4 regions of the Mesorhizobium sp. WSM4898 genome follow, and region 3 is predicted to be linked to each of the others. Evidence: predicted binding sites of a transcription regulator. Region 3 holds the regulator's gene; each other region holds the start of a gene.
What was found. The regulator PhoB, encoded in region 3, activates phosphate uptake and scavenging genes when phosphate is short. The targets are predictions, from matches to a motif close to TGTCATNNANCTGTCAT.
Positions count from the first base shown of each region.

Region 1: P9228_RS01825 (PhoX family phosphatase) is a predicted target of PhoB. The motif match lies at 2,313-2,329, and genes of this name have one in related genera.
Region 2: P9228_RS05215 (ceramide glucosyltransferase) is a predicted target of PhoB. The motif match lies at 2,569-2,585, and genes of this name have one in related genera.
Region 4: P9228_RS09430 (esterase-like activity of phytase family protein) is a predicted target of PhoB. The motif match lies at 1,695-1,711, and genes of this name have one in related genera.

Region 1 covers NZ_JARTVQ010000001.1:355,028-359,174, reverse strand. The annotation lists gene P9228_RS01830 (GNAT family N-acetyltransferase) at 1-194, shown strand, start outside; gene P9228_RS01825 (PhoX family phosphatase) at 257-2,251, opposite strand; gene P9228_RS01820 (hypothetical protein) at 2,599-2,937, shown strand; gene P9228_RS01815 (phosphatase PAP2 family protein) at 2,954-3,655, shown strand; gene P9228_RS01810 (helix-turn-helix transcriptional regulator) at 3,750-4,019, shown strand; gene P9228_RS01805 (SulP family inorganic anion transporter) at 4,099-4,147, shown strand, end outside.
Region 2 covers NZ_JARTVQ010000001.1:1,077,007-1,081,153, forward strand. The annotation lists gene argF (ornithine carbamoyltransferase) at 1-880, shown strand, start outside; gene P9228_RS05205 (Hsp33 family molecular chaperone) at 989-2,020, shown strand; gene apaG (Co2+/Mg2+ efflux protein ApaG) at 2,073-2,465, opposite strand; gene P9228_RS05215 (ceramide glucosyltransferase) at 2,684-3,829, shown strand; gene P9228_RS05220 (O-succinylhomoserine sulfhydrylase) at 3,871-4,147, opposite strand, start outside.
Region 3 covers NZ_JARTVQ010000013.1:33,759-37,905, forward strand. The annotation lists gene P9228_RS28990 (ROK family transcriptional regulator) at 261-1,502, shown strand; gene P9228_RS28995 (hypothetical protein) at 1,521-1,880, shown strand; gene phoB (phosphate regulon transcriptional regulator PhoB) at 1,877-2,566, opposite strand; gene phoU (phosphate signaling complex protein PhoU) at 2,586-3,290, opposite strand; gene pstB (phosphate ABC transporter ATP-binding protein PstB) at 3,311-4,114, opposite strand; gene pstA (phosphate ABC transporter permease PstA) at 4,111-4,147, opposite strand, start outside.
Region 4 covers NZ_JARTVQ010000002.1:405,283-409,429, reverse strand. The annotation lists gene P9228_RS09435 (hypothetical protein) at 1-90, shown strand, start outside; gene P9228_RS09430 (esterase-like activity of phytase family protein) at 154-1,635, opposite strand; gene P9228_RS09425 (LacI family DNA-binding transcriptional regulator) at 1,880-2,905, opposite strand; gene P9228_RS09420 (Gfo/Idh/MocA family oxidoreductase) at 3,103-4,134, shown strand; gene P9228_RS09415 (sugar phosphate isomerase/epimerase) at 4,134-4,147, shown strand, end outside.

The DNA of each region.
Region 1 (4,147 bases), on a different contig from region 3:
CGCATCCGGATTTCCGCGGCGGCGGCCTTGCCAGGCTGCTGTCGCTGTTCGTGGCGAACCGGATCATGGCGCGGGGCGAGGTTCCATACCTGCACGCCTATGACAGCAATGCTCCAGCCATCGGCCTCTACGAGGCCATCGGCTTCCGGTTGAGAACCACCCTGAACATGGCCGTGGTCCGAGGCGTGGAGTAATCGCAAGATGAGGAAGGGTCGCGGATCACCGCAACCCTTCCCCTGCTTAAGCGAGTCGCCAATCAGACCGCGATCTTGCCGCCGCCCTGCTTGGTGATGGCAACGACCGCCGGACGCACCGGCATGTCCGGCTTGAAGTCCGGCCAGCGGGTCGATGGATCCTCGTAATAGGAGGGGCGGCCAAAAGCTTCCCAGTCCTCGCCGCCGTCGCCCGGATGCTGGACGGCGACGAAGGCGGTCTGGTCATCCGGCGCGAATAGCGGGCCGCACATCTCGGCGCCGATCGGCACGCGGAAGAACAGCTTTGAGGTCGCCCGCGCCGCGCCCTCGGTGTCGACCGCCCACAGGCCGTCGGTACGGCCGGTGGCCTTCGGGCCCTGGCCGTCGGTCGCGACCCACAGGCGGCCGGCCGAGTCGACGGCACAATTGTCCGGCATGCCGAACCAGCCATTGGCGGTGGTGGCAGTCGAGAAGGTGGCGCCGACATCGGCCACCGAAGGATCACCGCACTTCAGCAGCACTTCCCACTTGCCCTTGGTGGCGGCGAAGTCGCCGCCGTCTTCGACGATCTCGATGATGTGGCCGAAGGCGTTCGCCGCGCGCGGATTGGCGGCGTCGACCTGGTCGGCCTTGCGCTTGGAATTGTTGGTCAGCATGACATAGACCTTGCCGTTGCCGGCATTGGGCTGGATGTCTTCCGGCCGGTCCATCTTGGTGGCGCCGAGCAGGTCGGCGGCGCGACGCGTCTCGATCAGAACGTCGGCCTGGCTGGCGAAACCGTTTTCCGCCGTCAGCGGACCTTCGCCGAACACGATCGGCATCCATTCGACCGAGCCGTCCTCGGCGAATTTGGCGACATGCAGTGTGCCCTCGTCGAGCAGGTTCATGTTGGCGGCGCGGTCGTTCGGATTGAACGTGCCTTTGGTGACGAATTTGTAGACATAGTCGAAGCGCTCGTCGTCGCCGAGATAGAAGACGACGCGGCCATCCTTGGTCACGATCGATTCGGCGCCTTCATGCTTGAAGCGACCCATGGCGGTTCGCTTCCTCGGCACCGAATTGGGGTCATTGACGTCGACCTCGACGACCCAGCCGAAGCGGTTGGGCTCGTTCGGTTCCTTGGCGAGGTTGAAGCGATCGTAATGCGCGCCCCATTCATAGGCGCCCTCCGGAATGCCGAGACGCTTGTAGTTGGCGGCCTCCTTGTGGCCTTCCGGCAGCTCGCCCGAGAAATAGCCGTGGATGTTCTCCTCGGCCATCACATAGGTGCCCCAGGGCGTGACGCCGCCGGCACAGTTGTTGAGGGTGCCGAAGACCTTGGTGCCAGACGGGTCGGCATTGGTCTTGACGCGATCATGGCCGGCTACCGGACCGGACAGCGCCATTTCGGTGGTGGACATGATGCGGCGGTTGAGCTTGCCGTCACGCACCACCTGCCATTTGCCGCCCTCCTTGCGGATCTCGACGATGCTGCCGCCGTGCGCCGCCATCTCGACATCGACGTGCTCCTTGCTGAGCGGCGCCACCTCGGCGGCCTTCTTGCCGTCCTTGTCGACGATCTTGACGATGCCGGGGAACATCAGATGCGGGTTGGTGTATTCGTGGTTGACGACCAGCAGGCCATGCTCGGCCGAGCCGTCGATCGGGATATAACCGATATAGTCGTTGTTGTAGCCGAACTGTCTTGCCTGGGCTTCGGCCGATTGTTTTGCCGGGTCGAATTCCGGCGAATCGGTAAAGAGCGGGTCGCCCCAGCGCAAGAGCACGTCGGCATCGTAGCCCGGCGCGACGTGGTGCTTGTCGTCGATGCCGGCCTCGAGCTCGTCGAATTTGAAGGCCGAGGCCTCGGCGGCGCGCGCCTCGTCTGCCGCGACGAGCGCCAGCGGGCTCACGGTGGCGGCGATGGCCGAGACAGCCAGCGAGCCCTTGAGGAAGTCGCGGCGCGAGAAGCGCGCGGCGATGATCTCGCCCATCGTGCGGTTGTCGGTAGGATTGACGGGCGGGCCGTCATTCTCCTCGAGCTGGCTGGTACGGAAGCGGATCTCAGGTTGGGTCATGGGCTCCTCTGGCTCTTGAGGTGGCTGGAACGGGTAACCGGTCGATCCCTATAGGCGGCCGATCACATTTTCGTGACATCAGCCCCATTGAGCAATGCCAATTTGCCGGCTGATGACTGTTCGCCCACGCATTGGCGCCACACGAGGCCCACGCCACACGGCGAGCAGACTCCCGAGCGCGCTCGGCGCAAGGACGCCAACCATGGCTGCGGGGCTTGCCTTGCGAGATTCCGCCTTCGATCCCGTCGCAGCGTAGCTTGCCCGACGCCATCAGCTTGACGGCTTCGCGCGCTTCGGAAACAAAAGCGGCGAGCGGCGCGGCGAAGGCCGCTTCGGGAGGGATGAACGTGAGTCTCTGGGGACTGGCGCAGCTTGGCGTTTCGACTGTGATTTTCCTGCTGGCCGCGATGGCGGCCAAACAATGGGGATTGGCGCCGAGTCTCGGCAAGATCGTGCTGACGCTGGCGCTCTATTCCGCCGGCAATCTGATCATGCTCAGGCTGATCCGCGAATTCGGCATGTCGGTGTCGTTCAGCCTGTCGGCAGTGATCCAGCTGGTCTCAGTCAATGTCGTGGCGCTGGTCTTCTTTGGAGAGCGCCTCAACACTTTCCAAGCGACAGGCGTCGTGCTGGCGATCGCGGCCGTCGCGCTGATCACGCTCGGACCCTATATGCAGCGGCTGTAATTGGAGCAGGCCCGGCATGAAATCGACCGCCAAGGCGCTGCTCAACAGAATAGAATTCCCGGTGCTTGCGGCCGGGCTGGCCATCGCCTGCGGGCTATGGGGCCTGGTGGAACTCATGGGCGTGGCGCGCGCCACGACTCCGCATGCGTTGGACACGGAAATCCTGCTCGCCTTCCGCCATGCCGGGCAGCCGGACAGCCCGATCGGTCCGCTTTGGCTGCAAGGCGCGGTGCGCGATATCACCGCGCTCGGCAGCACCAGCGTGCTGGTGCTGATCACGACTGCGGTGATCGTCTATTTTCTGCTGATGCGCCGACCGGCGACCGCACTGTTCGTGTTCGTTTCGGTGGCGGGCGGTCAGGCGGCGTCCAGCCTGCTCAAGTTCGAGGTCGACCGGCCCCGCCCCGATCTCGTCTCGCATCTCGTCAACGAGACCTCGCTCTCCTTTCCGAGCGGCCATGCGATGCTGTCGGCGGTGACCTATCTCACGCTGGGCTCGCTCGCCGCGCGTTTCCTACCGAACCGCAGGACGAAGATCTTCGTGCTCGGCCTCGCCGTGCTCACCACGGTGCTGGTCGGAACCAGCCGCGTCTATCTCGGCGTGCATTGGCCGTCCGACGTGCTTGCCGGCTGGTGCGCCGGCTTTGCCTGGGCCATGTTGTGCTGGGTTGCAGCGCGCCTGCTGCAGCGGCGCAAAGTGGTGGCGGACAGCGAATGAGTACTCATGTTTCAACTGTTTGTTATGATGCTTGAAACATCATGATCTTTGGATTATCCATTGATACTGCAGACTCAGACAGGGGTTCTGGCCGATGATCACTGCCGCGCAGATGCGCGCCGCGAGGGCGTTGGCCGGTATCGACCAGAAAACGCTCGCCGAGCGCGCCGGGGTTTCGCTTCCGACCATCCAACGCATGGAAGCGAGTGAAGGTGTCGTCAGAGGCGTGGTCGATACGCTGATGAAGGTCATCCAGGCACTCGACGAGGCCGGGGTGGAGCTGATCGGCGAGAACCAGGCCAGCGAGCGCGGCGGCAGGGGCGTGCGTCTCAAGCCTGCCACGCCGCAGAACTCCCAAGGCTGAGCCGCACAAGAAGTCGCGACGGCGACCGCCGACAGCCCTGCCGACGATCCCGCCGCCCTTACGGAGCGGAAGGCAGTCCATGGATCAGGTCCGGCGGTCAATCCACCCCCAGGCGCGGCCGTCCTTTG
Region 2 (4,147 bases), on a different contig from region 3:
CGTTTCCGCAGGCGATCTGCGCATCATGCTGGACGATGCGATGGCGCGAAAGACCAGGCTCAAGGCCGGCGAGCGTTCGAAGCCGCTCGAGGGCAAGGTGCTGGCGATGATCTTCGACAAGCCTTCGACGCGCACGCGCGTTTCCTTCGACGTCGGCATGCGCCAACTCGGCGGCGAGACCATCATGCTGACCGGCACCGAGATGCAGCTCGGCCGTTCTGAAACCATCACCGACACCGCCAAGGTGCTGTCGCGCTATGTCGATGCCATCATGATCCGCACCACCTCGCATGACCGGTTGCTGGAACTCACCGAAAACGCGACCGTGCCGGTGATCAATGGGCTGACCGACGATACCCATCCCTGCCAGCTGATGGCCGACATCATGACCTATGAGGAGCATCGCGGTCCGGTGGCCGGCAAGACCTTCGCCTGGACAGGTGACGGCAACAATGTGCTGCACTCGCTTCTAGAAGCCTCGGCGCGGTTCCGCTTCAACCTCAATGTCGCCGTGCCGGAGGGCAGCGAGCCGTTCGAGAAATATGTCGACTGGGCGAAGGCCAATGGCGGCAAGGTGCGGTTTGCCGGCTCGGCCGAAGAGGCCGTCGACCAGGCCGATTGCGTCGTCACCGACAGCTGGGTATCGATGGGCCAGGAGCATCGCGCCCGCGGCCATAACGTCTTCCTGCCCTACCAGGTCAACGCCGCGCTGATGGCCAGGGCGAAGTCCGACGCGCTTTTCATGCACTGCCTGCCTGCGCATCGCGGCGAGGAGGTCACCGACGAGGTGATCGACGGACCGCATTCGGTGGTCTTCGACGAGGCCGAGAACCGGCTGCACGCCCAGAAGGCGGTGCTGGCCTGGTGCCTGGGCGCTTGACCGGGGTTGACTTGATCCGCGCCAACTTGATCCGGGGATGTGTGATGCCTATTTGCGGGCCATCACTGAAATCGAACGCGCTTCGACCCATGCCGCCTGGAAAGCGGGATGGACGCGCCCCGGAGTTTTGTCATGCTGGAAACGCTTTCCTTGGCTGAGCATCAACCCAAACTCGGCGAATTCGGCTTCGCCGGCGACGACCATGTCGTGCCTTACGAAGTAGCGCCCCTGGATGTGCGCGGCCGCACCGTGCAGCTCGGGCCGATGCTCGACGCCATTCTCAGCCGTCACGATTATCCCGAGCCGGTCGCGCGCCTGCTGGCGGAGGCCTGCGTGCTCACCGTGCTGCTCGGCACGTCGCTGAAATTCGAGGGCAAGTTCATCCTGCAGACGCGCACCGACGGACCGGTCGACATGCTGGTGGCGGACTTCACCACGCCGCATTCGTTGCGCGCCTATGCGCGCTTCGACGCCGACCGGCTGCAGGCACTGATTGCCTCGGGCGAGATCTCGCAGGAGAAGCTGCTCGGCACCGGCGTCCTGGCCCTGACCATCGATCAGGGCGCGCACACGCAGCGCTATCAGGGCATCGTCCAACTCGACGGCACATCGCTGGAAGAAGCCGCGCGCACCTATTTCCGCCAGTCGGAGCAGATCCCGACCGATCTGAGGATGTCGGTTGCGAAGCTGGTGACCCCGGGCCCGGGCGGGGCCCGCGAGCAATGGCGCGCCGGCGGTATCCTGGCGCAGTTCCTGCCGCAGGCGCCCGAACGCATGCGCGTGCCCGACATTTCGGGCGGGGATGGCGATCCGCGAGACGTGGCGCACGAACCGGCCGACAATTCCTGGCGGGAACTCTTGGCGCTGCTCGGCACCATCGAGCCGACCGAGCTCATCGATCCGACGGTGGGCGCCGAGCGGCTGCTCTACCGGCTGTTCCACGAGCACGGCGTGCGCGTCTTCCGCGGTGTGCCGGTTGCCGACCAGTGCTCCTGCTCGCGCGACAAAATCCGAGGCATTCTCGAAGGCTTTTCGGCCGAGGAGATCAAGGACTCGACCGAGGACGGCGGCATCCATGTCGCCTGCGAGTTCTGCTCGACGCAGTACGACTTCGATCCGGCGGAGTTTGCGGCGGAGTGAGAAAGCTCCGGTTCCTCGCCCCCGCTTTGCGGAGGCGGGGAACTCGAGTTCTTTAATTCACCGTCCTCTTCGTCCCCGGCATATCGAGCGAGAAAGCCGGAATGGCGACGTCGAACGTTTCGCCGCGGCCGTTGCGCATCGTGTAGTGGCCGACCATGATGCCGGATGGCGTCGAGAGCGGGCATCCCGACGTGTACTGATAGCTGTCGCCGGGGTTGAGCTCCGGCTGGTCGCCGACCACGCCCTCGCCGCGCACTTCTTCGACTCGGCCACGCCCGTCGGTGATGTGCCAGTAGCGCGACAGAAGCTGCACGAACTCGTCCGACCGGTTGTCGATCGTCACCTGGTAGCCCCATACATAACGGTTCTCGGACGGATCGGAACGGTCCTCCAGATAGAACGGCCTGACCTGCACTTCGATGTTGCGCGTCACGGCGCGATACATGAGCCACTCCGGTGCCGCAGGGAACATTTTAGCGCGCTTCGCGGTTCTACCTCCGCAGCGTCGCCAGCCTGCCGGCTTTTCCACCGCAAGTGCCGACAAACAATGTCATTTAAGTGACACATGACAATGTTGGTGTGCACAAACCGTGCGGGCGACTCGGGCGCTTTGTCGAGTGATGAAACGGCCGCGGGCGGCCTTTCCGGAGTGACCAGATCTCGATGGAACTGACCCTCGCAGCCGCCTTTGCTTCCTCGGCCCTTCTTTTTTCCAACCTTGCCAGCATCCTGCTCGCATCGTCGCGGCTGAAGCCCAGGCGGGTCATTCCTCCGCCTTCCAGCAAACAGCCGCCTGTCTCGATCGTCGTGCCGTCGCGCGGCGTGGAGCCGTTCACGCAGGAGACGCTCGACCGCGCCTTCTCGCTCGATTGGCCGCGCTACGAAATGATCTTCTGCGTCGCGCACGCCGAAGATCCCGTGGTCAAGCTGATCAACGCCGCCATCGCGCGATTTCCGAATGTTCCGGCGCGGCTCCTCGTCGGCGATGACAGGATCAGCGCCAATCCCAAGCTCAACAACTGCATCAAGGGCTGGCAGGCGGCGCGGCACGACTGGGTGATCCTCGCCGATTCCAACGTGCTGATGCCCAAGGACTATGTCCAGCATCTGATGGCGGCCTGGGGACCGGACACCGGCCTCGTCTGCTCGACGCCGATCGGCTCGCGGCCGGACGGTTTCTGGGCCGAAGTCGAATGCGTCTTCCTCAACACGCTGCAGGCGCGCTGGCAATATGCCGGCGAAGCGCTCGGCCTTGGCTTCGCCCAGGGCAAGAGCATGCTGTGGAACAAGCCGATGCTGGATGCAAATGGCGGCATCCAGGCTTTGGCCGCCGAAATCGCCGAGGACGCGGCGGCGACCAAGCTGGTCAACAGCCTTGGCCTTCGGGTCAATCTCGTGGCCGCGCCCTTCGAGCAGCCGCTCGGCCAGCGCACGCTCGCCGAAATCTGGTCGCGCCAGGCGCGCTGGGCGCGGCTGCGCCGCGTCACCTTCCCATTGTTCTTCGCGCCCGAAATCCTGACCGGTGTGGTCGCGCCGCTGCTTCTGGCGCTGATCGCGGCGGCAAGCGCCGGTGTCAGCCTGCCCGCGACCGCGCTCTGCGTGCTGGCGATCGCCTATGTGCCCGAATGCATGCTCGCCTGGTCCAAGGGCTGGTATCTGTCGCCGCGCAGCGTCACCGCGATGATCGTGCGCGACGCGATGCTTCCCGCCATCTGGGCGCGCGGCTGGCTTGGCGGAGCCGTCGAATGGCGTGGCAACGCAATGACCATCCGCAACAGCGGGATGACTGAACTCGAAGAGATTGCTTGAGCCGGCTGCGGCTCAAGCGCGCTCTTTGCAGCCGTGGCGGTTCATTCCTTCGCCGCCTTCAGCGCCTGTTCGATGTCGGCGAGCAGGTCGTCGGTATCCTCCAGCCCGACGGAGAGCCTGAGCGTGCCTGGTCCGATGCCAAGCTCGGCGCGGGCCTCGTCAGTGAGGTTTTTGTGCGTCGTCGTCGCCGGATGCGTGATCAGGCTCTTTGCGTCGCCGAGGTTGTTCGAGATCAGCACGATGTCGAGCGCGTTCTGCAAGGCGAAGGCCGCCTGCTTGCCGCCCTTGACGTCGAGGCAGATCAGCGTCGAGCCGCCC
Region 3 (4,147 bases):
TCGAACGCCAAAGCGCTGTCAACTGCAATTCTGACGGTTTTGAGGTGTCGCGTTCTTTTTTTCGAGACCCGCAATAAATAATGACAGTGCCGACCGCTTCTGCCACTATCGCGGAACAGTTCGGAGGAAGCGCAGACCGCGTCCACCGAAAATGTTAAAAAACCAGGACGGTTCGGGTGCCGGCGTCCGGGTGAATCGATCTGGCGCGTCGCCGGGTCCTGTGCATGATCGAGAGGCCGCGCTGACTGGGAGGAGAAAAAATGTCGGTCGGAATCCGCCACGACGATCTGCGCCGGCGCAACCGCGCCATGGTGCTCTCGGCCGTGCGCCGGGCCGGCCAACCGTCGCGCACGGAAATCGCCGCGACCACCGGGCTCAGCCATTCGACCATTTCGGCGATCTCTTCCGACCTGATCCAGGAAGGCATCCTGGCCGAGAGCAAGCCGAGCGAGACCGCGTCTCTGAAGCGCGGCCGGCCACAGGTGGGCCTCGCGCTCAAGCCGGAGGCGGCGGCGGTGGTAACGGTGGTGCTGTCGCTCAATTTCCTCTCGGTCGCCGTTATCGATTATGCGGGCCAGGTCATCGCCGAGGAGCAGCGCCGCCTCGATACCCTCACCATGCCGCGCAACGAGCTGATCGGCGAATGCTTGGCGATCGTGCGGCGCCGGTTGGACGATCCGGACCTCGACGTCGGCAGCGTCGCCCGCATCGCCATGGGCATCCAGGGCATCACCGATTCCCATGCCCGCGCCATGCTGTGGTCGCCGATCACGCCGCTGACCGACATTGCCTTCGCCGACATTCTTGAAAAGGAATTCGGCATTCCAGCCACCATGGAGAACGACTGCAACATGATGGCTGTGGCGCTGCAGTGGCGCGATCCCCACCGCTATCGCGACAATTTCATCGCCATCCTGCTCTCGCACGGCATCGGCATGGGCCTGGTGCTGAAGGGCGAGCTGTTCACCGGCACGCATTCTTCAGGCGGCGAGTTCGGCCACATGATCCATCGTCCGAGCGGCGCGCTTTGCCGTTGCGGACGCCGCGGCTGCGTCGAGGCCTATGCCGGCAACTACGCCATCTGGCGCAGCGCCATGAAGATGAGCGAGGACGCCGAGCCGATCGATGTCGGCGACGCCGACATGCGGGCGCTCGCCGCCAAGGCGCGCGAGACAGATGGCCCGGAGCGCGAGGCCTATCGCCGGGCCGGGGAGGCGCTGGGCTTCGGCCTCGGCAGCCTGTTCGCGCTGATCGACCCGGCGCCGGTCGCCATGGTCGGCGTCAGCGCCGCCGCCTTCGACCTGATCGAGCCGGCGCTGCGCGAGGCGATCGCCCAGACCGCCGGCGGCCAGCATTCAAATTCGATCTCCTTCGATACCGAGCCGAACGAATTGCCGCTGATCCGCGAAGGCTGCGCCGTGCGCGCGCTGACCTTCGTCGACCAGGAGATTTTCGCGCCGGGCGTGCAGGCGAGAAGCGGCGCGGGGAAGAATGTCGCCTGAGGCCGACGAGTGCCTATGATGAAGAGCTACAAGAACCGGCTTGGCGTAACCTATTATCTGCCTGACTTCGGCCCTCCCGCTCGCTGGCTCATGAGTGTCACGCCTGGGGGCGCGGATTTGCCAACCCTGTACTATTTCGAATGCGATGCCGAGAATCTTGGTCGTCGGGCAATACACATATACGCCGATGGCCGCATGCTCCTCGCATATCCCGGAGGCCTCGACGGCGACCACTTGCCCGAGGGGGAGCTGCCTACGGTGGAAGAGGCCGAGCACGATGGTTTGCAAACCCGCGAGATTGCCAAAGCGGAGTTCGACGCGCTTTGGGCTGCACTGTCTCGCCTGGAAGGCACGGATGAACTCCAGGCCGGCGGCTAATCTTCCCTGATCGCGTAGCCCGCCCCACGGATGGTACGTATGACGTCCGGCATGCGGCCGTTGTTGACCGCCTTGCGCAGGCGGCCGACATGCACGTCCACGGTGCGCTCGTCGATATAGATCGTCTCGCCCCAGACATTGTCGAGCAGCTGGCTGCGCGAGAACACCCGGCCGGGATGCCGCATCATGAATTCCAGCAGCCTGAACTCGGTCGGGCCGAGCCGGATCTCGCTCTTCTTGCGGTAGACGCGATGCGATTCGCGATCGAGCACGATGTCGCCGACCTTGAGCACGCTGGACAGCACCTCCGGCTTGGCGCGGCGCAGCAGCGCCTTGACCCTGGCCATGAATTCCGGCGTCGAGAACGGCTTGACCAGATAGTCGTCGGCGCCGGTCGAGAGGCCGCGCACCCTGTCGCTTTCCTCGCCGCGCGCGGTCAGCATGATGATCGGCAGGCGTTCGGTCTCGGGCCGCATCCTGAGGCGCCGGCAAAGCTCGATGCCGGACACCGCCGGCACCATCCAGTCGAGCACCAGAAGGTCGGGCACATTCTCCTGCAGGCGGATCTCGGCCTCGTCGCCGCGCGTCACCACCTCGACCTGATAGCCCTCGGATTCGAGGTTGTAGCGGAGCAGCACCCCCAGCGGCTCCTCGTCCTCCACCACCATGATGCGTGGCGCGATCATTTAGCAGGCACCTTCGCTGTCAGGCCGCCGGCGCCGACATCGCCGTCTCGTCCTGCTTAGGACGATTCGCGGGCAATTGCGCGCCGGTCAGCACATAGTAGGCGTTCTCGGCGATGTTGGTGACGTGGTCGCCTATGCGCTCCAGATTCTTGGCGCAGAACAACAGATGCGTGCAAGCCGTGATGTTGCGCGGATCCTCCATCATGTAGGTCAGGAGCTCGCGGAAGACGGAGGTGTATTTGACGTCGATGCGCTCGTCGTCGTTGCGGAGCTTGGCGAGCGCCGTGGCGTCGCCGGCCGTGTATTCCTCGATCACGCCCTGCACTTGGATCAGCACCAGCTGCGCCATCGAATCGATGGAGTGCGAAAGGTCGCGCGGCGCGGCGCTGATGCCGACCGAGCCGACGCGCTTAGCGATGTTCTTGGCAAGGTCGCCGATGCGCTCGAGATCGCCGGCCATCCGGATGGCGCCAACGACGCTGCGCAGGTCGTCGGCCATCGGCTGGCGTTTGGCAATCAGCGTGATGGCGCGATCGTCGAGCTCGCGTTGGCGCGCGTCCATGATGGCATCGTCGGAGACCACGCGCTGCGCCAGCGCGTTGTCGGAATTCAGCAGAGCCTTGGTCGACGCGCCGACCATCGAGCCGGCAAGATCGCCCATGTCGCGGATGAGCTGGCTGATCTGCCTCAGATCCTCGTCGAAGGAAGCGACCGTATGGGCCATGGTTATGTCCTCGTATGAACTCAGCCGAAGCGGCCGGTGATGTAGTCCTGCGTGCGCTTCTCGCGGGGCGAGGTGAAAATCTTTTCGGTCCGGTCGAATTCGATCAGCTCGCCGAGATACATGAACGCCGTCTGCCGCGAGACGCGCGCCGCCTGCTGCATGTTGTGGGTGACGATCACGATCGTGTAGTCGGCCTGCAGCTCGTCGATCAGCTCCTCGATCTTGGCGGTCGAGAGCGGATCGAGCGCCGATGCCGGCTCGTCGAGCAGGATGACCTCCGGCTTCACCGCCACGGTGCGGGCGATGCAGAGCCGCTGCTGCTGGCCGCCCGAAAGGCTCTGGCCACTGGCGTTGAGCTTGTCCTTGACCTCGTTCCACAGCGCGGCGCGCTTCAGCGCCTGTTCGACGCGATTGTCCATCTCGGCCTTGCTGATCTTCTCATACAGCCTGACGCCGAAGGCGATGTTCTCGTAGATCGACATCGGGAACGGCGTCGGCTTCTGGAACACCATGCCGATCTTGGTCCTGAGCAGGTTGAGGTCCTGCGAGCGGTCGAGGATGTTCTTGCCGTCGAGCAGCACCTGGCCTTCGGCGCTCTGCTTCGGGTAGAGCTCGTAGATGCGGTTGAGCACGCGCAGCAGCGTCGACTTTCCGCAGCCCGAAGGTCCGATGAAGGCGGTAACGCTGCGCTCGGGCAGCGACAGGTTGATGTCCTTCAGCGCCTTCGACTGGCCATAGTAGAAGTTGAGGTTCTTGACTTCGATCTTGGCCTTCTCGGCGGTCGTCTCGGCTACGTTCAGGTCGGTGGACAACATCGGTTTCATCTGTCCTCTCTGCGTCCGGTAAGGCTGCGGGCG
Region 4 (4,147 bases), on a different contig from region 3:
CCCGTCATCAAGGCCGCAGAGCGGCTGGAAGAGCGCTATGCCGACCTTGCCGCCTCGGCGGCAGAAAAACTGAAAGCGATGCGGCAGTAAGAACCCGCTATCTTTCCACGAGACGCTCGAACCGCCTGTCCGGCGTAAACCAGGTAATCGCAACTAGTTTGCGGCGAGACTGTTCCCCGACAGGCCGGGCAGGGTAACCTGATAGACCAGGAAGGTGGTGTCGACATCGGCGCCATCCTCGGCCTTGTACGGGGCACCAACCTGGAAGCCGTCCTGGGTGAGAAAGTCGTTGTCGTTGGCGACGAACAGGAAATAGTCGTCAGGCAGCTTCGGGTCCAGCACGCTCACCAGCGACATCGCCTCCCACTTCTCCGAGAGGTTGTTCCTGTCGTTCGGCGCGCCGTTGTGCAGGCCGAAACGGCCGAGTTCGCCCTTGTCGTTGATGTCGATGAACGAGGTGAGCTTGGCCGGCGTCACCGACGGATCGAGCACGCCTTTCGGCGCAACCGGCTTGTCGGCGGCGTCGAATGGGCCGTTGGCGATATCGGTGGCCGCGGACAGGTCGACGATCTCGATCTTGCGGTAGACCGACTCGGCGTCCTTCAGCCCCTGGCCGTTGCCGCTGTCGCGTGCCAGCATCAAAAAGCTCTTGTCGGACAGCGCCACGATATCGCTCTGCGCGGCCACTTTGATCTTGCCCTTGGCGTCCTTGAACACCGGCAGCGGTACGACATATTCGTGCGCCAGCTTGAGGTGGGCGAGGTCGGAGGCGTCATAGACCAGCGCGCGGGTGTTCCGGCGGGTCGAGCCGGAATCGCCGCCATCCTGGCGCGGCGCCGACTGCAGCACGGCGATCAGGAACTTGCCGTCTGGCGTCATCGACATGCCTTCGAGGCCTTGATTGTTCTGGCGGCCGGTCTCGGGATCCTTGGGATCCGGCTCGGCGGCACCCGGACCAGGATTGTCGGAAGCGAAGTTCGGCTTGCCATGGCGCATCGGCACCAGGGCCGTCGGCGGCTGCGTCGCCGACATCAGGCGGCCGTCGGCCGAAAAGCGATAGATGTTGGGGCCATATTCGTCGGAAATGAACATGGTGCCGTCGGGCAGGCGCACGACCGCCTCGTCGTCGAGCGAAAGCTTGCCGTTGTCGGCCTGCGGCAGGATCGGCATGTCGCCGGCAGCGGGGCGCACGCCGTTGAGCGGATCGAGGCCGGTGGCGTCGGCGCCCTTGTCGTCGGTCAGGAGCATGGTGTCGACGAGCATTGCCTTGACGCCCGAATGTTCCTGGCCTGCGGCGGGCGCAGCGCCCGGAGCGGTCGGGGTCAGCTCGATTGCAATGGTGTTCAAGCGGGGCCGGTAGTCGCTGGTGCCGGCGACGTTGTAGCCGCGGTCCGGCAGCAGCCAGAGCGAGCCTTTGTAGCCGGCGCCGTCACGCGCCCAACTCTTGGCGTCGATCGCCATGCCGGAGCCCGAACCAAAGGTCTCGCCGAACTTGTCCTTCTGGCTGGCGGGGATGCGGCCAACGCCGACCAGCCCCTTGTTGACATAGCCAACACCCTCGGCGAGCGCAGGGCTCAGCACGGTGAACAGGGCGATTGCCGCGCCAAGCGCGACGGTTCGGTTGAGGTGCTTCATGATGTCCCCATGTGACGAGCAGAGCCGGAATGGCGTCACATCGGGTCTAGGACGCGAACATGATACTTGCGTGACAGGAGTGGGGGTACTTGCCTTCTCCCCATGTGGGAGAAGGTGGATCGGCGCGCAGCGCCGAGACGGATGAGGGGTGTTCCAGCGGAGCGAGACGTTGGCTTTCTCTGGAGCACCCCTCATCCGTCGCCTTCGGCGACACCTTCTCCCGCAAGGGGAGAAGGAGAGGTGCTCAATCGCTCTCGCGCGCGACGAGCTCCAGCGGCCAGACTTCGCGGATCGTGCGTGGCCCCTCCGGACCGGCATGGGCCGGGAGTGACGCCAGCAGCATCTCGGCCAGCCGCCGGCCCATCGGCTCCAGCGCCGGACGGAAGGCGGTCAGCGTCGGCGAGAAGTAGCGGCAGAGCGGCGTGTCGACGATGACGATCACCGCGATGTCGTGGCCGGGCCTGATGCCCATCTCGGCCAGTGCCTTGCAGCCGCCGAGCGCCATCGCGTCATTGTTGAAGATGATGGCTGTCGGCCGGTCCTTGGAGAGCATCACACGCGGCGTCACCTGGTAGCCGCCGGTCTCGTTGATGAAGCCGTCGGCGATCAGGCCGGGGTCGACCTCGATGCCATGCCGCTTCAGAGCCTTGCGGTAGCCGTCGAGGAACAGGTAGCCGAAGTTGAGATCAAGCGAAGGGCGGATGGCAGCTATGCGGCGGTGGCCGCGCGCAACCAGCCGGTCGACGGCTTCATCACCCGCCCTCTCGAAATCGATATCGAGCGAAGGATAGGTGTCGCCGCCGGATTGACTTCGGCCAAGCGTGGCGAAGGGAAAGCCGGCCTTGCTCAGATAGTCGATCCGATCGTCTTCCCGCCGTGTATTGGCCAACACGACCGCGTCGGCCCGGCGCGTCTCAACCACGCGGCGCAGCCGCTCCTGCTGATACTGGCCGGGCTCGCCCATGACGACCATCAGATCCAACTCATGCTCGGCGAGCCGCGCCTGCAGGCCGGTCAGGAACGGAATGAAGAACGGCTCGCCATATTGCTGGTCGCCGGGATGCGGTTGCAGCATGAAGGCGATCGAGCGGGTGGCGCCCTGGCGCAGGCTGCGGCCCGACTGGTTGGGCGAATAGTTCAGCTTCCTGGCCGCCTCGAGCACGCGCTGGCGCGTCTCCGCATTGACGTCGGCGCGGCCGTTCAGCGCGCGCGACACGGTGCCGATCGAAATGTTCAGGTGACGCGCGAGATCGTGGATGCTGGACGCCAAGGCAGGTTCTCCCCCTGACTTCGCTAGCACCGGCCGTCCTTCAGGCCAAGCAGTGGATGTCGATTTTCGCGAGCAGGTGATTGACATTCTACGCCATCGGGTGTGTTCTCGTAAACGTTTACGGAAAAACGTTTACGGTGAAGCCGGAAATGCCGTGACACTCGGCCTGGAGGGGCCGAGCGGAGGAGGAGCGCTGGATGATGAAGGTCGTCCTGGTCGGGTGCGGAGGCATGAGCAGGCAGTGGCTCGATGCCGCGAGGCAGATCGACGGGCTTGCCATTGCCGGCCTTGTCGATCTCGATGCCGAGCGGGCGCAGGCGAGGGCGCGCGAGTACGAGCTCCCCAATGCCGTCATCGGCACCAGCCTCGATGCCGTTCTCGATCAGACCCGGCCCGATGCCGTGTTCGATGTCGTGGTTCCTGCTGCGCGGCGCCAGGTCGCGCTTTCGGCCTTTGCCCATAACTGCCATCTGCTCACCGAAAAGCCGCTTGCCGACAGCCCAGAAAATGCGCGCGCCATCATCGAAGCGGCGCGCCGCGCGGGGCGGGTCCATGCCGTGGTTCAGAACCGGCGCTATGTCGCCAATGTCAGGCGGATCCGGCGGTTCCTCGATTCCGGCGCCATCGGCAAGCCGACCAGCATCCATGCCGACTTCTTCGTCGCGCCGCACTTCGGCGGCTTTCGCGAGGAGATGCGCCACGTGCTTTTGCTCGACATGGCGATCCACACGTTCGACGCCGCCCGCTACATGGTCGCCGGCGAACCGGCCGGCGTCTATTGCCAGGAGTGGGAGCCTGCCAATTCCTGGTACCGTCAGGGCTCGTCGGCCAGCGCGGTGTTCGATTTCGGCGGCGGCAAGGTCTTCACCTATGCCGGCTCCTGGTGCGCGGACGGTTTCCGCACGAGTTGGGAAGGCAGCTGGCGCATCGTCGCCGAGCGCGGCAGCCTGTTGTGGGACGGGCATGACGGGTTGAAGGCCGAGGTGGTTGCATCCGGCCGCGACGGTATCATCGACAAGACCCAGTCGATCGAGGTGCCGGCGCTCGACGCGGCCGACAGAGTCGACGGCCATCTCGGCATCATCCAGGATTTCATGCGCGCGATCGAGACCGGCACCGAACCGGAGACGCGCGGCACCGACAACATCAAAAGCCTGGCCATGGTCTTTGGCGCCATCGAAAGCGCAGAGACCGGACGCCGCGTCGCAATCGCAAAGGAAACGCCGTGATGCCGAACCCGCT